3 regions of the Microbulbifer sp. ABF4_148 genome follow, and region 2 is predicted to be linked to each of the others. Evidence: predicted binding sites of a transcription regulator. Region 2 holds the regulator's gene; each other region holds the start of a gene.
What was found. Region 2 encodes sigma-54, which starts transcription at its own class of promoters, with help from an activator protein. Its sites were predicted from a motif close to TGGCACANNNNTTGCNNT; they were not measured.
Positions count from the first base shown of each region.

Region 1 (6,454 bases), 2.9 Mb from region 2:
ACCTTAACGCCCCGCACAGGGGCAGACAAAAAAGCGCAGCGTTTTGGCTATCCCAGCGACCAACGGGAGCGATTGCTGCGGCTTGTTATGTGTTTTCGTTTCGAGCATGCTCTAAAGCCCAGTATGTATTTCTGATGACAGCAGATAAAGCCTGATTTAGATCATTAACCTTAGCTTCATCCTCGAGTTCATATTCGGTGATGAAAAGCTCTTCCACTTCGCATGTAGGGGCGTACTTAAGGTAGAGATTTTCAATTACCGTAGTATCGCCTAACTCAATCATCTTAATCGAGTCACGTGCCTCGGTAGACCATGATTGAAAGCCACGAGAATCAAAGTAGTCCGCAGCGGCTCCGAGGGCGTCAGTTAGCTTCTCAAGCTTGTTCATGATTCACACATAACGCCCAGCGCAGGCGCAGCCAGCGCGGAGCACTTTTTGTGTTAATGTTTGAGCGCCAGCGAGTAACACAAAAAGTGCGTAGCGTTGGCTGTCGCTCTGCCGCTGTTTGTTATGGTTTTTCATTCCTCGAAGCACCAAAGGTAGCGATCCCGATAGTACTTGTACGGATTATCCAACCGCACAATCGGTGGATCTTCGAAGTTATACTGGATTAATGCAACATCGTAGACCCCATGGTTTAGATCTTCTTTGTCAAAATTGCAATTCATTGACTTTCTCTTTCCTTTTGCAATTTTTATATAAAGAACATCACCCATCTCGCTATCATGGGCACTAAAAATGCCGTGCTCAATTTCCATTGTTTGCAAATCAAGATCAGTAAGCTTTGCCCTCTCCGACTCGGAGAAACTGAGTAGCTTTCCATCTACAGTCAGAGAAATATTTTTTAGATCATCATTTTCCGGATCTAGATCTATTTTCACAGACACATTTTTATATGGCTCAGGAAGAACTCCCTCTACATAGACATGATGAGAGTGCAATTTGGTTGTGTCATAAGCAGCTGCAAACATTGGGAAGACAGCGAGCAAAAGTATGAAATTTTTCATGGGCTCTAAGGAACCATAACGCCGCCGGCAAAGGCAGCTTACCTTGTGCGCATTTTGCGCAAAAATGGGAGCGAAGCGACCTGCGCAAAAGGTGCACAAGGTAAGCTGTCCCGCGGAGGGCCGAAGGCCCGGAGCAAATTGCCCGGCCTTGTTAACAGTCTGGGGCCCTAACCGCTACTACAGTAACTTCTACGAGCACATTACCTTCAAGATCCACCCCTAAACATGCGCGCTGTGGCCAGTTGGCTTGATTGTCGCCAATCCAAGAACACCAGGCTTCATCCATTTGCGATTTTTCATGCATTCTTGCAATGAACACCTGGGCCGAAAGGATGTGCTCCTTACTTGAACCAAGCTCTTTCAAATTCTCCGATATTACCGCAAGAGCTTGCCGTGTTTGCTCTTTCGTACCGACATCTGTATTTGGTGAAGTAGCTACGGAGAAAACGAGATCTTTGTATGCAGAAGACTTATTTCTTCCTTTATAAATTCCAGCTACTCGTTCGATCATGGAAATACTCATTGACTGTTAACGCCCGGCTTTGGGGCGGACTTGTAGCTGCGAAGCAGCGGAAAGGCCGTCCCAGCCCCGCAGGGGCGGCAACAGCCGCTTGTTATGTGCGTCCCCACTTGGAGATTATTTCGTCCAACCTCTTCAGAATAAGCTGTCGGTTTACTTCTCTTTTTAAACCTTTTGGCAATCGACTATACCAAACAAAATACCAATGTTTGTACACGTTCGGATCGCGTGTAGAGGGATGAATTTTCTTTGAAAAATATTCTCTCGCCTCACATACTTGATCGATGCCAACGAAAGTAAATGTAAACCCTTTGACCTCTGCAAAGTAAACCCAATTTTTAATTAGGTTGTCCTTAGTTTTCTCAACCGGTACCCCTCCGACATTCACATAAGTCATGAAATCACGATGCTTGGTCGGATCAGAAAGTTCTCGCCAAACCTTGCTCATGTATACAAACCAGATCTATGTATTAAGAAGCACATAACAGTTTATTAAAGAGCCAGTGGCTCATTATCCATTTGGCTACTATTTCTGGAAGACCCCGCGCGAAGCTCAGATAAAAGCCAATATTTACAACAGGTTATAGATTTCGGGTCATTTGGCAACCAGTGATAGTGAGCCAGTGGCTCAAGTCGCCTGATTTCACATGTGGCTCTTGAACACATTTCCTGCCCAATGAAATCAACAGGTTAGAGAAGATTTTCCGTGAATGTGAGCCATGGCTCATTAATTCGGGCTTTTCAATACGGTCTTTGACGGAAGGATACCGTACACAGGCAGCAAAAGAGGCAATTCGGGGAAGCTATTCGTCTGCGACGTCTCGGGGAATCGAGCTGTCCTATCTTGATGTTTACGCAGTGCACGCCAGGCCCACCAATCCATCGCCTTTCAGGGATTTTTCTTAGGCGGCTCATCGCTAGAGTGCAGCCATATAACGGGACATTTAGTCATGCGCTATATCTGCGATTGCACTAAGCGGATAGCAGGTGATTAAAGGGAAAGGTTTTTTCCGGCGCCTTTGACGGCGCCGGATTCCGAGAAGTAACCAGGTGGGGAGGGGAGGCCTTACTCGCCCTCGCCGTTCATACCCAGCTCTTTGAGTTTGCGGGTGAGCGTGTTGCGCCCCCAGCCGAGGAGCTCGGCGGCGTCGCGCTTGCGACCGGCGGTATGTTTGAGGGCGATCTCGATGAGGGCGCGCTCAAATTGCGGCACCGCCTCACTGAGAATTTCGCGACGACCGGTAGCGAGTGCCTGATCCGCCCATAAGCGCAGGGCCTTTTGCCAGTCCTGTGTGGGCGTCGCGCTGGTAGCGGTTTGCTGGTGCAGTTCCTGGGGCAGGTCTTCGACGTGCACTTCGCGGCCGGAGGCCATCACGGTGATCCAGCGGCAGGTATTTTCCAGCTGACGCACGTTACCCGGCCAATCCAGGCCGGACAGGTATTCTTCGGTGTCCTTCAGCAGGATCTTTGGCTCCACCCCCAGGTCCTTGGCCGCACTGTTGAAGAAGTGGCGCACCAGGCGCGGGATGTCTTCACGGCGATCCGCCAGGCGCGGGATGTGGATGCGAATTACGTTGAGGCGATGGAAAAGGTCTTCCCGGAAACGGTGGTCTTCCACCAGTTTTTCCAGGTTCTGGTGCGTAGCGGCAATGATGCGCACATCGACTTTCACCGGGGTGTGGCCACCAACACGATAGAACTCGCCGTCGGCGAGCACACGCAACAGGCGGGTCTGGGTCTCGGCCGGCATATCGCCGATTTCATCCAGGAACAGGGTGCCGCCGTCGGCCTGCTCGAAACGGCCGGCGCGCTGTGCCGTTGCACCGGTGAATGCCCCTTTCTCATGACCAAACAGTTCGGATTCCATCAGGTCTTTGGGAATCGCGGCCATGTTCAGCGCGATAAATGGCTTGTGTTTGCGCGGGCTATGGTTGTGCAGTGCCTGCGCAACCAACTCTTTACCGGTACCGGATTCGCCATTGATCAGTACGGTGATATTGGAATGCGACAAACGGCCGATTGCACGGAAGACTTCCTGCATCGCCGGTGCTTCGCCGATGATTTCTTTATTCGCCGCACCCGTCTCGATACTGGTGGCCTCGGGCCCTTCCTGCTCGTTGGCATGGGCCAGCGCACGGCGGGTTACCGCAACCGCTTCATCGACATCGAAGGGCTTGGGCAGGTATTCAAACGCACCGCCCTGATAGGCCGCCACCGCGCTGTCGAGGTCGGAGTGGGCAGTCATGATAATAATGGGCAGTGCAGGGCGCTCGGCCTGGAAGCGCTGCAGCAGTTTGAAGCCATCGGAACCGGGCATGCGAATATCGCTGATGACGACGTCCGGGGAGTCGCTGTAGAAATCGTCGAGCGCGCGGTCACCGCTCTCGTAGCACTTGGTATCAAAGCCCTCGCGAGAGAGCGCGCGTTCCAGCACCCAGCGAATAGAACGGTCGTCGTCGATAATCCAAACCCGGTTACTCATGTTCATTCTCGTTCTCTGCTTACTCGTGGCTCAGGGGCAAATACACCTGGAAGATGGTTTGCCCTGCGCGACTGTCACACTTAATCAGCCCGCGGTGCTGATTGATGATGTTCTGCGAAATGGACAGGCCGAGACCGGAGCCTTCGGCTCGACCGGAAATCATTGGATAAAAAATTTGCTCGAGGATCTCTTCGTCGATCCCCGGGCCGTTGTCTTCTATTTCTATGCGGCAGACCAGCGGACACTGGCGGCGTCCAATGGTGAACTGGCGCTGCACGCGGGTGCGCAGCGTGAGTTCACCGGCGGCCAGGCCAATACTCTCGTTCAGCGCCTGCATGGCATTGCGGGCAATATTCAGGATTGCCTGAATGAGCTGCTCCCGATCACCCGGCACATCCGGAATCGACGGGTCATAGTCGCGCTGGATTTCCAGCTCGCCGTCGCACTCCACTTCCACCAGTTGCGCCACCCGCTCGGTCACTTCGTGGATATTCAGCGGCTGCACGTTGGCCGGCTGGTGCGGCCCCAACAGCTGGTCCACGAGGTTTCTCAGTCGGTCGGCCTCGTCAATGATGATGTTGGTGTATTCCGCCAGCTCCGGGTCCGGCAGCTCGCGCTGCATTAACTGCGCTGCGCCGCGGATCCCGCCGAGCGGGTTCTTAATTTCGTGGGCCATGCCCCGCACCAGGTTGCGGGTGGTCTCCTGCGCATCGATGAGCGCGTCTTCCCGCGCAATACGCAGCATGCGATCCATGGTCTGCACTTCGAGCAGCAATACGCCCTGCTCCAGCACCGGCGTTACGGAGTAATCAACCGTACTGGTTTCCAGGTTGTGCAATCGCCAGATGGCGCGGCGCACGGTATACCGCTGTCCGTGCTCCAGCGCGGCACGCATGGCCTGCAACGCCTCCTGTGATTCGTACACCACGTCCAGCAGTGGACGCCCCGCGACCCGGGCGTTGGATGCCGACAGCAGGTTCTCCGCAGCCGTATTGAGGTAGCAGAGCGACAGCTCGCCATCCAGCACCAGAACAGCGGATGACAGGTTATCCAGTAGCTGGCGCAACTGGCGGTCATTCAGCATGCGTGTGTATTCCTGAGTTTGTCGCGCCGGGACTGGCGGGCATTCAAACACCCGATGGCCTGTGCCGACGCAGTTCTGTTATGGACAGTGCAAGAAGCAAACCAAAATGGCGCACTGGCGTGATTTCGGTGATCCCGTCGCGGTCCATTCACTGGCACCGCCGGAAAAGGGCACCATTATGGTGCATTGAGTAAAAAATGACCAGCTATGGCGCCTCATTGTCGGGAGCTTTTCGCCGACGGGCGCTGTGTTGGGGCGGGAGGGAAGCGATGAGAAGGTGGCGCAGACGGCTTGTCCGCGCCAACCGGTTCGAAAATGGCGCTATGGTCAGGCTAGCGACGCGGCTGGCGGTTCGGTATCAACCCCTGAGCCGGTGGCGCTTTCGGTGCCTGGGGGGCACGCGGGGCAGCGAAATCGGGTACCAGGGAGGACGGCCGCTTCACGTGCACCGTAATAGTCTGCGAACGGGCCAGCACCTGGCCGTTCATGTCAGTGAGCACCGCGCTGATCTGGTGGCTGCCGCGCTCCAGCGCCGACAAATCGAGGCTGGTGCCGGAGGAGCCGCCCTGCCAGGGCTGGCCATCCACGACGGCAAAGAACTGATGCCCACCAACTGGCAGTGGATTGATGGCCACTTCCAGCACGATAAAGCGCTGTCCCGGCGTAATGGTCGCATCATTGGCCGGGCTGACAATCGAAAAGCTAATGGGCCCCTGCGGTACCGGGCGGGTATCCGCGACCGCCTGCGGAGTTTTGTCTCTGGGGGAGAGCTTGCGCGTGGGCAGCGGCCGGTTGGCCGCCACGCGCTGCACGTTGGTCGGGCCTATCTGAATCTTCTCCACTTTGCCGCTGGCCGGACGCGTATCGCTGAAGGTAACCGTGCCATCCGGATGCACCACCTTGTAGATGGTCGTGCCATTGCTCGGCGGCTCCAGGCGCACAGTGCCGGAATCCCCTGCGCTCACGGCAAAAGAGGCAGCCAGCATCAGAAGCGTGGCGGCGACGGTGATGGCTTTGCAGAATGTCCGCATGGGCGTCCCTCGCAATCGGTGTGACACAAAAGCTGCGGTCATTATTAAGGCTAGCAGGCTGCGAGGGAAGCCCGTGCCAGTTCGGGCCGCCGAACGGCCTGCAACTGTCGACCCAGCGGCCACGCATAAAAAAACCCGCGCCGAGGCGCGGGTTTTTCGCATGTGACTGCTGCGTGTATTTACACGGAGTAGTACATGTCGAACTCGACCGGGTGAGTGGTCATGTTCAGGCGCTCAACTTCTTCGCGCTTCAGCTCGATGTAAGCGTCGATCGCGTCGTCGGAGAATACGCCACCTTCAACCAGGAAGGCACGGTCCGCGTCCAGTGC
Region 1 covers NZ_JBSWUI010000001.1:850,794-857,247, reverse strand. The annotation lists gene ACXAD0_RS03715 (hypothetical protein) at 86-388, opposite strand; gene ACXAD0_RS03710 (hypothetical protein) at 520-1,008, opposite strand; gene ACXAD0_RS03705 (Rid family hydrolase) at 1,160-1,519, opposite strand; gene ACXAD0_RS03700 (hypothetical protein) at 1,623-1,976, opposite strand; gene glnG (nitrogen regulation protein NR(I)) at 2,595-4,016, opposite strand; gene glnL (nitrogen regulation protein NR(II)) at 4,030-5,094, opposite strand; gene ACXAD0_RS03685 (DUF4124 domain-containing protein) at 5,427-6,125, opposite strand; gene glnA (glutamate--ammonia ligase) at 6,305-6,454, opposite strand, start outside.
Region 1: glnL (nitrogen regulation protein NR(II)) is a predicted target of sigma-54. The motif match lies at 5,181-5,198, and genes of this name have one in related genera.

Region 2 (6,454 bases):
AGTATGGCACCGGCTGCCGCGGCCGTGATGAGGTTAATGATCATGGCCGCCACGATAATCAGTGCGATACGCGTATCGCCGAACCAGAGTGCGGCAATCGCCCCCATGACGCTGGCCCACAACAGCGCGTTGAGCGCGCCCGCGCCGAGTTCTCGATTGAGCAGCCAGTTCAGGTTGCTGCGTCCAATTTGCCCAAGGGCCATGCCCCGAATGACCACCGTCAGGGTCTGGCTGCCGGCCACGCCGCCCATGCTTGCGACGATTGGCATCAGCACCGCCAGCGCCACGACGCGGTCGATGGTGTCCTGAAACAGGTTGATGACGGCTGACGCCAGTAGCGCCGTGAGCAGGTTGATACCCAGCCAGATAGCGCGGCGCGGCACGGTGCGGCGCACTGTCGCAAAGGTGTCTTCCTCTTCATCGAGGCCGGCGAGGCTCATCAGGGAATGATCGGCGTCCTCGCGGATCACGTCCACGACGTCATCGATGGTGATGCGGCCGAGCAGGTGGTTGTGTTCGTCGACAACCGGTGCGCTGACCCAGTCGTACTTGGTAAACAGCCGCGCGACATCGGTGTCCGGGAAATCCGCCGGAATCGGATCCACATCGGTGCTCATGATTTCACGGACCGTCGTCGACGGGTCAGATGTCAGCAGGCGCGACAGCGGCAGCAGGCCGATATACTGGTCCCGACGGTTGACGACAAACAGGTTGTCGGTGGAGGGGGGAGCTGATCGTGGCGGCGCAAATAGCGCAGCACCACGTCGAGGGTCAGGTCCGGCCGCACGGAAATCGTATCCGTGTCCATCAGGCCGCCGGCGGTCTCTTCATCGTACGCGAGCACGCTCTCGACGCGCTGTCGATCTGCCTCGCTCATCGCCGACAGGACTTCTGACATGACGCGTCCGGGCAGCTGCTGGAGGATGTCGGCGACGTCGTCTGCGTCCAGCCCCTCCATGACAGTCACCATTTCTTCGGTGTCCATCATTTCCAGAATTTGCGACTGCACGTCGTCGGACAACTCTTGGAGTACCTCGCCTTCCGACTCGAGATCGATGAGTTTCCAGAGTACCTGGCGGATATGTGGCGGGCAGCTCTCCAGCAGCTGGGCAATGCTCTGCGGTGACAGAGTGCTCAGCATGCGGCGCACGTCGCGACCCGTGCCGCTATCTAGGGCGGCAAACAGCTCCTTGAGGCGATTCTGGGCGCGGAATTCGATTTCTGCCGTGGGTGTGCTGGACAAGATGTTTCCCCGACTGCGCGACTGGAACGGGCGTTGCTGCCCTAGATTGGGGAGGGATTTTATGACTTCCGAGACGGCACCGCCATAGTGAGGCGGCGCGAATTATTCTGCCTCGCCGAAGCGGTCAGCGACCAGCGCACAGATCGCCTCCACCGCTGCATCTTCATCATTGCCTGCGGCTTCGACTTCGAGGTCGGAGCCTTTGCCTGCGGCGAGCAGCATCAGAGCCATCACACTCTTTCCATCCACGGCCTTGCCCTGGCAATGCACGGTAATCTCCGCAGAGAAACGTGCGGATGTCTGGGCAAACTTGCTCGCCGCACGTGCGTGCAGGCCCAGCTTGTTGATGATGGTTAGACGGCTTTTCTGCATAGTTGGCGATCCTGCGTGGGCGCAGCCTGGTGGGTTGTCGACCAGTGGCCATCAACGGTTTTGATGTCGTTTTTGATCCGTTCGGCGGCTCAGCGCTGCTCCCGATGTCGAACCTGTATATTGTCAAACTCGGCAGAGAATGTCTTGGCCAGTTGCTCCACCATGTAGACCGAGCGGTGGCGGCCGCCCGTGCAACCGATGGCGACGCAGGTGTAACTGCGATTGCTGTCCTGGTACGACGGCAACCAGCGACGGAGGAACCGGGTAATGTCCTGCTCCATTTCCTGTGTTTCCTCGTGTCCCTGCAGGTATTCGGCAATCTCCGGATCAAGGCCGGTCTTATCCCTGAGTTCCGGGACCCAATAGGGGTTGGGCAAACAGCGCAGATCAAACACCAGGTCGGCATCCACGGGAACACCATGCTTGAACCCGAAAGACTGGAAGAGGATGGCCATGCTGTGGGTGTCCGCGCCTACCACACGCGTTTTCACCTGTTCGCGCAGCTGGTGCAGGCTGAGGCTGGAGGTGTCAATCACCAGGTCTGCAATACCAGCCAGTGGGGCGAGCAGTTCTTTCTCCTGGTTGAGCGCTTCGAGCAGGTGGGTGCGGTTGTCACTGAGCGGGTGTTTACGGCGGGTTTCGCTGAACCGCTGCACCAGTACCGGGGAACGTGCATCCAGATACACCACGTCACAGGGTACGCCGCTCGCCCGCAGGTCTTCGATGACCTGGGGGGCTTGTTGAACATCCTCCCAGAGATTGCGGGCATCAATGCCAAGTGCAAGCCGGGTGTCGTCTACCTGCGGTTGCTGCTGCACCCGGCGTACCAGCTCGGGAAGCAGGCTGGCCGGCAAGTTATCGATACAGTTAAAGCCGACATCTTCCAGCAGCTGCAGTGCAGAACTCTTTCCCGAGCCTGAGCGGCCACTAATAATTACCAGGCGCATACCGTTGACTATCCGTTTGCAGAAGCGTGGGTCCAATGATGTTCGATTGCGCGGCTGGGCACAATCCTGACTCTATGAAAGTGGTGGTGGGGAGGGGGTGCGAGTAGCGTTTCGATCGATCGCGCTGGTGCCTCGGTGGGGCGAGTGCGGCAGCGCATGCGCAACAAGATCCGCTGACGCGGTCAGGCAGGATTATGCGGCGGAGGCGCTGTCGATCGCATGTGCGTAGAGGGCGTCGCCGCTGTCGGCCTGGCGTAACTTCTCCCGAACGCGACTGTCGCTGAACAGGGCGGCAATCTGCGCGAGCGTGTCCAGGTGATCTTGCTCTGCGTCTTCGGGTACCAGTAGCGCAAACAGCAGGTCGACAGGCTGGCGATCAATGGCGTCAAAATCTACTGCAGGCTCTGTCGTGCACAGCACACCGATAGGTTCCTGACAGCCAGGCAGGCGGCAGTGAGGGATGGCCACCCCGTCACCAATGCCGGTGGAACCCAGACGTTCGCGGGCAATCATTTGCTGGAAGATGGTATCCGGATCCAGATGCGGCTTCTGTTCTGCGATTGTCTGGGCAATATTCAGCAGCAGCTTCTTCTTGCTGCTCCCCGCCACACGACTCAGGCAAAGGCGGGGAGTGAGTAAATCTTCCAATGTCATGGTTTACCGGTAATTTCGCAGCTTTTCTTTGTGCTTCAGCAGCTGGCGATCGAGCTTGTCTGTGAGTGAATCAATGGCGGCATACATATCGTCAGACTCGGAGTCAGCAAAGATGTCGCGACCGTTCACATGCACCGTGGCCTCGGCCTTCTGAATCAGTTTATCGACGGAGAGCACCACTTCTGTTCGTGTGGCCACGTCGTTATGACGGGAGAGTTTATCCAACTTGGATTCACAGTAATCGCGGATGGATGGGGTCACATGCAGGTTATCGCCACTGATGTTGATCTGCATAGAAGTCTCCTTTGTGAGCGCGTCTTATGACGTAAAAGTCATGGAGCCCACTCCGTCAGGGCGGCAACCCTACTAGGAAGTGGGTCAGAATGGAAGGATACACTCAAGGATTGGGGTTTGGTTGCAGGAAAAGAGGGTTATTCTGCCTGTAATTGGCGACTGACCTTGTTGTTTCAGTCAGCTTGTTCTTAAACGAGGCGTTTGCGCTCGCTGGAGGAGGGGATACCCATGGATTCGCGATATTTCGCGACGGTTCTGCGCGCGACTTTGATGCCCTGCTTATCCAGTTCCTGGGTGATCTTGTTGTCGGACAGGGGCTTGCGTGGCTGCTCTGCATCGATGAGCTTGCGGATCATCGCGCGAATTGCAGTGGACGATGCATCTTCACCGGAGTCGGTACTCACGTGGCTGGAGAAGAAATACTTCAGCTCGAATACGCCGCGGGGCGTGAACATATACTTTTGAGTGGTCACGCGAGAGATGGTCGACTCGTGCATGCCAATGGTTTCTGCGATATCGGCCAGTACCATGGGCTTCATGGCTTCCGGGCCATGCTCAAAAAAGCCCTGTTGTTTCTCCACGATACTGGAGGCCACTTTGAGCAGGGTTTCATTGCGGCTCTGCAGGCTTTTCAGAAACCAACGCGCTTCCTGCAGGTGGTCTCTCAGGAAGTTGTTATCTGCCGAGGTGTCGGCGCGCTTGATCAGGGCCGCGTAGCCACTGTTGATGCGCAGGCGGGGCGTGGTTTCCGGATTCAGTTCTACCTGCCAGCGGTCCTGTCGGCGGCTGACGATCACATCCGGTACCACATACTGCGGGTCTTCATCACCGAAGCTCTCGCCGGGGTGCGGGTTGAGTGTCTGGATCAGGCGCATCACTTCGCCGAGCTCGGACTCGCTGAGGCGTGTGCGTCTGCTGAGTTGACGGAAGTCCCGTTTGCCGAGCAGGTCCAGGTGCTCTCCGACGACCGCGCGCGCCTGCTCCAGCCAGAGTGTATCCAACGGCAGTTGCGCAAGTTGCAGTAGCAGGCACTCACGTAAGTCGCGGGCGCCGCAACCAGCCGGCTCGAATTGCTGGATGGCCTTCAGGACGGCGATGACTTCATCGGTTTCCGCACCGAGAGATTCCGCGATTTCCGCGATTGGCGACTCCAGGAACCCCCTGGGGTTGATATCGTCAATCAGCGCTTCGGCGATGCGTTTGTCCTGTTCGGTCAGTGGTGTCAGGTTGAGTTGCCAGAGGAGGTGGTCATTGAGATTGTCGGGAGCGGCATTGCGCAGCTCCAGCGTGCTGTCTTCCATTGGCCCGGCGCTACTGCCGCCGCTGTAGATATCGTCCCAGTGTGTGTCTACCGGCAGGTCTTCGGGGATATCCTTGTTCCAGTCTCCCTCCGCCAGCTGCTCTGACTCTGTTTCAGCGGCTGCTGTGGGTTGTTGAGCTTCCAGAGGTTGCGGATCTTCAGTGTGCGCTTCCGCGTGCTCTTCCGCCTCGACTTCCAGCATGGGGTTGCTGTCCAGGGCCGACTGCACCTCTTGCTGCAGGTCCAACGTCGAAAGCTGGAGCAGACGAATGGCCTGCTGCAGCTGCGGCGTCATCGTGAGCTGCGTGCCGAGTTTTAGCTGGAGAGACTGCTTCATGGGTGTCGGTAAGTTACTGCGGCGAAAGAATCTTCTGTTTATCCATGACGCCGCAGACTAACCTTCTGCAATCGCGATTACAAGCAATAAGTATGCCGAAAATGATGGGCGTGCGCGGAGCCGGCGGATCTTAGTCCAGTAGATTACGTTGGCGGGGTTCGCTAGGACAAACTACTGCGCCGGTCAGATCGTGAATTCGTGTCCCAGGTAGACCTCACGTACTTGCTGGTTTGCCAGCACCTCTTCAGGGGTGCCTGCGGCGATAATATGCCCCTCACTGACGATATAGGCCGTTTCACAGATATCCAGCGTTTCGCGCACGTTGTGGTCTGTAATCAGCACGCCAATATTGCGGTCGCGCAGGTGGCGAATAATCTGCTTGATATCGTTTACCGAGATCGGGTCCACTCCGGCAAAGGGTTCATCGAGCAAAACAAATGCGGGATCGGTGGCCAGTGCGCGTGCGATTTCCACGCGACGACGTTCGCCACCGGAGAGGGCCATGCCGGGACTGTCGGCGATATGGGTAATATTGAATTCTTCCAGCAGCGCATCAGCCTGCTGTTGGCGCTGCGCCCGGTTCAGGTCTTTGCGGGTTTGTAGGATGGCCAGAATGTTGTCCCGCACTGACAGGCGTCGAAATACCGAGGCCTCCTGGGGCAGGTAACCGATACCTTTGCGCGCCCGTCCGTGCATGGACAGGTGGGTCATGTCCTCGCTATCGATGAGAACCTGGCCGGCATCGGCGCGTACCAGACCGGCAATCATATAGAAGCACGTGGTTTTGCCGGCACCATTTGGGCCTAGCAGTCCCACGACCTGCCCACTGCTGACGCAGACAGAGACATCTTGTACGACCTTGCGCTTTTTGTACTGTTTGGCGAGATGTAACGCTTTCAGCGTCGGCATATTGTGGTCCTGCAGTGCCGACAACCGGGGATTGGTTGCTCGGCCGAAATTATCTTTGGTGGCCCATGGCAAGTCCGGGAGCCAGGCCGTTTACAGCCCGCGGCTACGAGTCTTCCTGTGTCGCTTGCTGGGGGTCCTGTCCTTTGACATTGCCCTGATCGTTTTGCGGCTGCTGCGGTTCGTTCTGTGGGGTTGCATTGGCTTCGGGCTTCCAGATCATTTCCACCCGGTTTTCCCCGGACTGGCCCTGTGCCTGGATTTGCTCGCTGGCCAGGTCGTAGTCAATGCGCTGCGCGCTCAGGGTGTTGCCATCGCGGTCGACATGGGCATCCCCGGTTAGCAGCAGCTTGTCTGCGTTGATTTTGAACTCAATACGCTTTGCCCGTGCCTTGATCGGT
Region 2 covers NZ_JBSWUI010000001.1:3,722,445-3,728,898, reverse strand. The annotation lists partial or broken gene mgtE (magnesium transporter) at 1-1,219, opposite strand, end outside; gene ACXAD0_RS16455 (HPr family phosphocarrier protein) at 1,346-1,615, opposite strand; gene rapZ (RNase adapter RapZ) at 1,705-2,562, opposite strand; gene ptsN (PTS IIA-like nitrogen regulatory protein PtsN) at 2,755-3,216, opposite strand; gene hpf (ribosome hibernation-promoting factor, HPF/YfiA family) at 3,220-3,510, opposite strand; gene ACXAD0_RS16435 (RNA polymerase factor sigma-54) at 3,699-5,147, opposite strand; gene lptB (LPS export ABC transporter ATP-binding protein) at 5,331-6,056, opposite strand; gene lptA (lipopolysaccharide transport periplasmic protein LptA) at 6,160-6,454, opposite strand, start outside.

Region 3 (6,454 bases), 2.9 Mb from region 2:
TGGCTTTGGTGTGGTATTCACCCCGCTCAACAACGTCAACATGTCCGTCGACTGGTATCAGGTGCGTCTCGACGACCTGGTGCTGACCGAGAGTGCGTATGGCCTGATGACCAACGAATGGCAGTGTGCCACCGGTGGATTGCCATCCGGTAGTCGCTTCTGTCAGGACGTGTTCGATCGGGTGATCCGCGATGAGTCCGGCCGCGTTGAACGCCTGATCATCGAGCCGCAGAACCAGCAATACCGAGAGATGGAAGGTGTCGACGTGCGGATGTCGGCCGGATTTGAATCGGAAAAATTCGGTAACTTCGGCGTTGGCATGAGCTACGTCAACACCCTCAAGCACGAGTGGCAGCAGTTTGCCGGCGATGAGGTGTTCGATCTGCGCCAGGGGCTGCCGGGCCAGTCACTGCCTGCCACGCGCAGCGGTGTCGGTTTCAGCTGGAGCAATCCGCTGAGCGGTTTCAAATCCGTCGGTGCCGGTCTGTTCATTCAGCGCCAGGGTAGTGTGGACAATTTTGTCGGTACCAAGAAGTTGGAACCGCATTACACCGCGAACCTGACTGCGAACTATCGTGTCGACGCACGTCTCAGTGTTGGTGTGGCCATTCAGAACCTGACGAATGCCATGCCCACGACGGACGAGACCAACCCGCGTTGGCCTTACTACTGGAGCCACCTGCAGAGTCCGCTGGGCCGCAGCGTGAACTTCTCCTTCAGTTATTTCATGAGTAACTAACACTCTCTTGATGTGCCGGTCGGCCCCGCTCGCGTTGGGGTCGGCCACAGGAGTAAAACAATGAAAATGACAAAAGCGATGCTGGCCCCTCTGCTGGCCGTAGCCATGTCAGCTTGTGGAGTTTCTGCAAGCGCCGAAGCGGACGCAGAGAAAGCCAAACCTTTTTCGCATATGACGGACTATCCGGTGCCCTATGAGGACCTGTTTCGACCGTCCCCATACACCAATATCCGTATCTCACCGGATGGCAAGCATTTTGCTGCCGGCAAGGTGCGTGAGGATGGGCTGGTCGATGGTGTGATCATCGATCGCAAGACCATGGAAGTGAAGTCGATCCTGCAGCTGAAAGGCACTGTAGGCATCAGCGGAATGCGCTGGGCCAACAACGAGCGGGTGCTATTCAGCTTCAGTTTCAAGTCCGCCACTTCGGAAGGGGTTGGCAGTGGCGGTATTGCGGGCATGAACATCGATGGCAGCCGCAAGGACATCATCTGGCAGGGCACCCACGATTACGGTGGTGCCGAGGGCGGCAGCCTTGCCGGTCGTATCGATGACGAACACTATCGCGTGATGGTTTTTCCGTCCGGTAGCTCGACCAAGTTCCCGCATCTGTACGTGTACAAGATGAACATCTATACCGGTAAAACCACCCGTATAGCCCGCTCACCGATCCGTATGGGCCGACCGATTTTCAACAAAGACAAGGAAATCACCCATTGGGTTGGCGGCCTGCCGTCGAGCTTCAAGCACACCGTGGTTGCCAGCAAGAATACCCGCGGTGACTGGGACGAGCAGGTGTATGACCAGTCCAAGGGTGTGTTTACACCCGTCGGCTGGAGCAAGGACGAAAACTGGTTGTGGTACACCGATACGGTGGAAGCATCTACCAAGGGGCTATACACGGTCAATGTTGAGAGCGGCGAGAAGAAGCTGATCTACCGTCACCCCAAGGTGGATTACGATCGGGTACTGACGGATGACGATGGGTTCCCATGGGGCGCCGTGATCAATTACGACTACCCCGAAGTGGTGTACCTCGACGAGGACAATCACTATGCCAAGACCCACAAGCGGATGCAGGGGACTTTCCCCAATCATTACATCCAGATCGTCAACCGGACCAAGGATGGCAACGAGTGGGTAATTCATGTGCGTGACGACCGTCACCCGGGCAAGTACTACCTGTACAACCAGTTTGACGGGGCGCTGAAGTTCCTGGCAAATCAGGGTGACTGGATCGATCGTGCGGATGTGCCCGCTACCCATCCGTTCCGCTTCAGCGCACGCGATGGTATGGAGATCAACGGGTACATCACCCTGCCGGTGAACAAGCCCGCGAAAAACCTGCCGCTGATCGTCCTGCCCCATGGTGGCCCCCATGGCCCACGGGATTACTGGGGCTACAACAAGGAGCGCATCCTGTTTGCCAATGCCGGTTACGCGGTCATGCATATTAACTATCGCGGTTCCGGTGGCTATGGTCGCGACTTTATGTACGACTGGTATGGTCACTGGGGCCTGGAGATGCAGGACGACCTGACCGATGCAACCTACTGGGCGATCAATTCTGGGATCGCCGACCGGGACCGTATTTGCATGTACGGCGCATCCTATGGTGGTTACGCGACACTGATGGGGCTGGTGAAAGAACCGGACCTGTATCAGTGCGGTATCGGCTATGTGGGCGTGTATGACCTCAATACCATGATGAAGTCCGGTGATGTCGGACTGCGTAAAGCGGGTATCGACTACATGACCGAAGCGTTGGGTGCGACTGAAGAAAAACGTCGTACGCAGTCTTCCACGCCTCATGTGGATCGCATCAAGGCGCCGGTATTTCTGGTGCAGGGTGCACGGGATGTTCGCGCGCACTGGGATCACTACATTGATATGCGAGCGGCACTGATGAATCAGGATCATCGCCTCGAAACACTGGTGGCTCCCCGTGCTGGCCATGGCGCGCGCGAGACCGAAAGTCGCCTCGAGATCTACTGTCGCATGATCGACTTTATGGATCGCCACATTGGTGATCGCAAGCCGATGGATCCGCCCTCAGACCAATGTATCCCCGCAGGGGAAGATGGCCTGGAGTATGAATACTTCAAGGGGGTGCCGCGTGGTTAAGGCATTGTTTGGTGCAATCGCGCTGCTCGGTGCCGGTCAATCCCTGGCGCTTGATTGGCAGCGTCCCGACTGCAGCCGCTATGACCTGGAGTCCCAATGTATCAATGCCTACAAGAACGCTGTGCGCATGGAGCGGCAGAGCGAACTGCGCGAAGCGGGTATCCAGTTCTGGTATTACGAGCGCCCCGATTTTTCCGATAACGAAAACATCGAAAAGGCGTTCGAAGACAAGCTGGAAGGTGCGCTGCTGGTTTCCTTCAATATTGAGAAGGATGGCAGTGTTTCCGGTGTGGCATTGAAAGACCAGACCTCGGAGGAGGTTCTGGTCTACGCCGAGCCGGTACTCGCGGCGGTAAAGAACTGGCAGTTTGTCCCGATCGAAACAGCGGTGCGCGGCAAGGACTGGCTGTTCCCCTTTATCTTCAAGGAAGATCCCTGTGACGAGGGTAAAGATACGGAAGACTGCAAGGATGGTGATGTACCGCAGGGGCCGAAAGGACCCGGGGCGCAGGTCACGTTTTACGGACCCCAGTGGTCCGGTCCGCTCTACGACCTGTTCTTTATCGATACGCCTTGATCGTTGGCCGCTGATCGCGAGCGGCTGATCAAAAGTCCTGTGGCCAGCCTGGCCATGGGCATCCCCCAGCAGGCCCGGTATGGATACCGGGCCTTTTTATTTGGTGGCCACACCGCGTTATTGGGGGTGCTGCACCGTTACTTGGTGCGGTGGGGAATCTCCGGGCGATACACGCCGACATTGCCGTAGCCATCGTCCAGCAGGTGTGAGGCATGCAGGCGGCTCATGACCCCACGGGAACAGTACAGCAGATACTGTTTGTCCTGGTCGAGCTTGGCAAATTCCCGATTGAGTCGATAGAAGGGGATGTGCTCCACTTCAGTACCGTCAATTTCCAGCGGATCCACATCCTCTTCATCCGGATGGCGGATATCCAGCACGATGGCATCGCCGGCTTCCGCCAGAATCTGTACTTCCGGCGCCTCGCCATCGACTTCCTCGATCACCTCGTCAATGTTCTGCCGCACGCGGTTAGCGACGGCGCGATCGAGGATGGCGAAGTCGAAGCGCTGTTCCTCGCTCTCGATTTTTTCAAAGCGGGCACGGGTGGTGGGCTTCACCGAAATGACCCCGCAGTACTCCGGCATGGCTGCAGCAAACTCTTCGGTACCGATCTCGCGGGCGGTACTGATGATGTCGTTCTTGTCACTGGTAATCAGAGGACGCAACACCAGGGTTTCGGTCACGCTGTCGATTACTTTCAGGTTGCGCAGGGTCTGGCTGGAGACCTGGGCGATAGCCTCGCCGGTCACCACGGCATCCACCTCCAGCTCCGCGGCAATGGCGGTGGCGGCGCGCAGCATCATGCGCTTGAGGATCACACCCATCTGCGAATCGTCGACCCGCTCGAGAATCTCTGCCACGACCTCGTCGAACGGTACCGTGACGAAGCACACCCGGTGCGACGAGCCAAACTTGTTCCACAGGTAATAAGCGACTTCTTTCACGCCGAGCTCATGCTGGCGGCCACCCAGGTTGAAGAACAGGAAGTGGGTGCGAATCCCGCGCTTCATGGTCAGGTAGCTGGAGACGGTGGAGTCGAAGCCGCCGGAGATCAGTGACAGCACCGCATCCTGGGTGCCCAGCGGGAAGCCGCCGAGGCCCTGGTGGGTTTCCTCCACCACGTTGAGTTTGTCGTGGCGCACCTCGAGGCGCACCGTGATGTCGGGGTGTTTCAGCTTCACTCCCGCCGCGCCGGTATTCTTGTTGAGACCACCGCCCACGTACTGCTCGACATCCAGCGACTGGAAGTCGTGCTTGCCGCTGCGCTTGACCCGTACACAGAAGGTCTTGCCGTCCAGCTTGTCGCCCCACACCGAATAGGTTTTTTCATACATATCGTGCAGGTCACCCAGCGGGAACTGGCGCACGCGGGCGAAGTTGGCGATGCCGGGGGTATGCGCCAGCACCTCTTCGATGCGCGCCGACAGGTGTGCAACCGCATCGGGGGCGATCACTTCGATCTTTTCCCAGTCTTTGATCACCTTGATGCGGTCGTCCAGCCTGCGCAGCTGGTGGCGCAGGTTGTCCGCCAGCTGGCGCGACATGCGCTTGCGCACCGGGTTACTTTTGATGGTGATCTCTGGGAAGAATTTGACGACAAAATGCATGGAATTCCGGGGTCTGCCGTAAGTTGGTAATGAGGCGCGAATTATAAACAGACGCGGGCCAATTTCACCGTGGCGACAAAATGCACCACAAAAGTGCTCGCGCTGTGCTGGTGGCACTATAATGGTGCGCTAGCGTTTGGTCGGTTTGCACCGGTTGTGCAGGGCTGGCCGATATGGGGCACAGAGGCCCCGGTACGCGCGGGTCGGCGCCTAATCCCCGTGGTTGCCCCAATTTGGCACACTCCTTGCTTCGAATGAGCCCATGAGTTTTGCTCACGACCAATAAGCCGCCGTAGGGATTGGCCAGCCGGCCTGAAACACAGCGACTAATAACTTCCCGAAACCTGGAGGACAGCAATGTCAGCGAAAACGCTTGGTTTGATTAAAGACAGTGAGGCCAAATGGGTAGACCTGCGCTTCACCGATACCAAAGGTAAAGAACAGCACGTATCCATCCCGACTTCTGAAGTTGATGGCGAGTTCTTCGAAGAAGGCAAGATGTTTGACGGTTCTTCCATCGCTGGCTGGAAAGGCATCAACGAATCCGACATGATCCTGATGCCGGATGACGAGACCGCTTTCCTGGACCCGTTCACCGACGAAACCACCGTTATCCTGCGTTGTAACATCGTTGAGCCGTCCACTGGCCAGGGTTACGAGCGCGACCCGCGTTCCATCGCCCTGCGCGCTGAGGAATACCTGAAGTCTACCGGTCTGGGTGACACTGCGCTGTTCGGTCCGGAGCCCGAGTTCTTCGTATTCGACGACATCACCTGGGGCGCTGAGATGGGTGGTGCTTTCTACAAGATCAACTCTGAGGAAGCGGCCTGGGCCTCCGGTGCTGCTTACAACGAAGGCAACATCGGCCACCGTCCGGGCGTAAAGGGCGGTTACTTCCCGGTACCTCCGGTTGACTCCCTGCACGACGTACGTGCTGCCATGTGTTCCGCCATGGAGCAGATGGGCCTGGAAATTGAAGTGCACCACCACGAAGTGGGTACTGCCGGCCAGTGTGAGATTGGTGTTGGCGCCAACACCCTGACCAAAAAAGCGGACGAGGTGCAGATCCTCAAGTACGCGGTACACAACGTAGCGCACGCTTACGGCAAAACCGCTACCTTTATGCCGAAGCCGCTGGTAGGCGACAACGGTTCTGGTATGCACATCCACCAGTCTTTCAGCAAAGACGGTGTTAACCAGTTCGCTGGTGATGCCTACGCTGGCCTGTCTGAAACTGCCCTGTACTACATCGGCGGTATCATCAAGCACGCGCGTGCCCTGAATGCCTTCGCTAACGCTTCTACCAACTCCTACAAGCGTCTGGTTCCTGGCTTCGAAGCCCCGGTTATCCTGGCTTACTCTGCGCGTAACCGCTCTGCTTCCATCCGTATCCCGTACGTGCCT
Region 3 covers NZ_JBSWUI010000001.1:844,130-850,583, forward strand. The annotation lists gene ACXAD0_RS03660 (TonB-dependent receptor domain-containing protein) at 1-739, shown strand, start outside; gene ACXAD0_RS03665 (alpha/beta hydrolase family protein) at 800-2,863, shown strand; gene ACXAD0_RS03670 (energy transducer TonB) at 2,856-3,440, shown strand; gene thiI (tRNA uracil 4-sulfurtransferase ThiI) at 3,578-5,050, opposite strand; gene glnA (glutamate--ammonia ligase) at 5,408-6,454, shown strand, end outside.
Region 3: glnA (glutamate--ammonia ligase) is a predicted target of sigma-54. The motif match lies at 5,285-5,302, and genes of this name have one in related genera.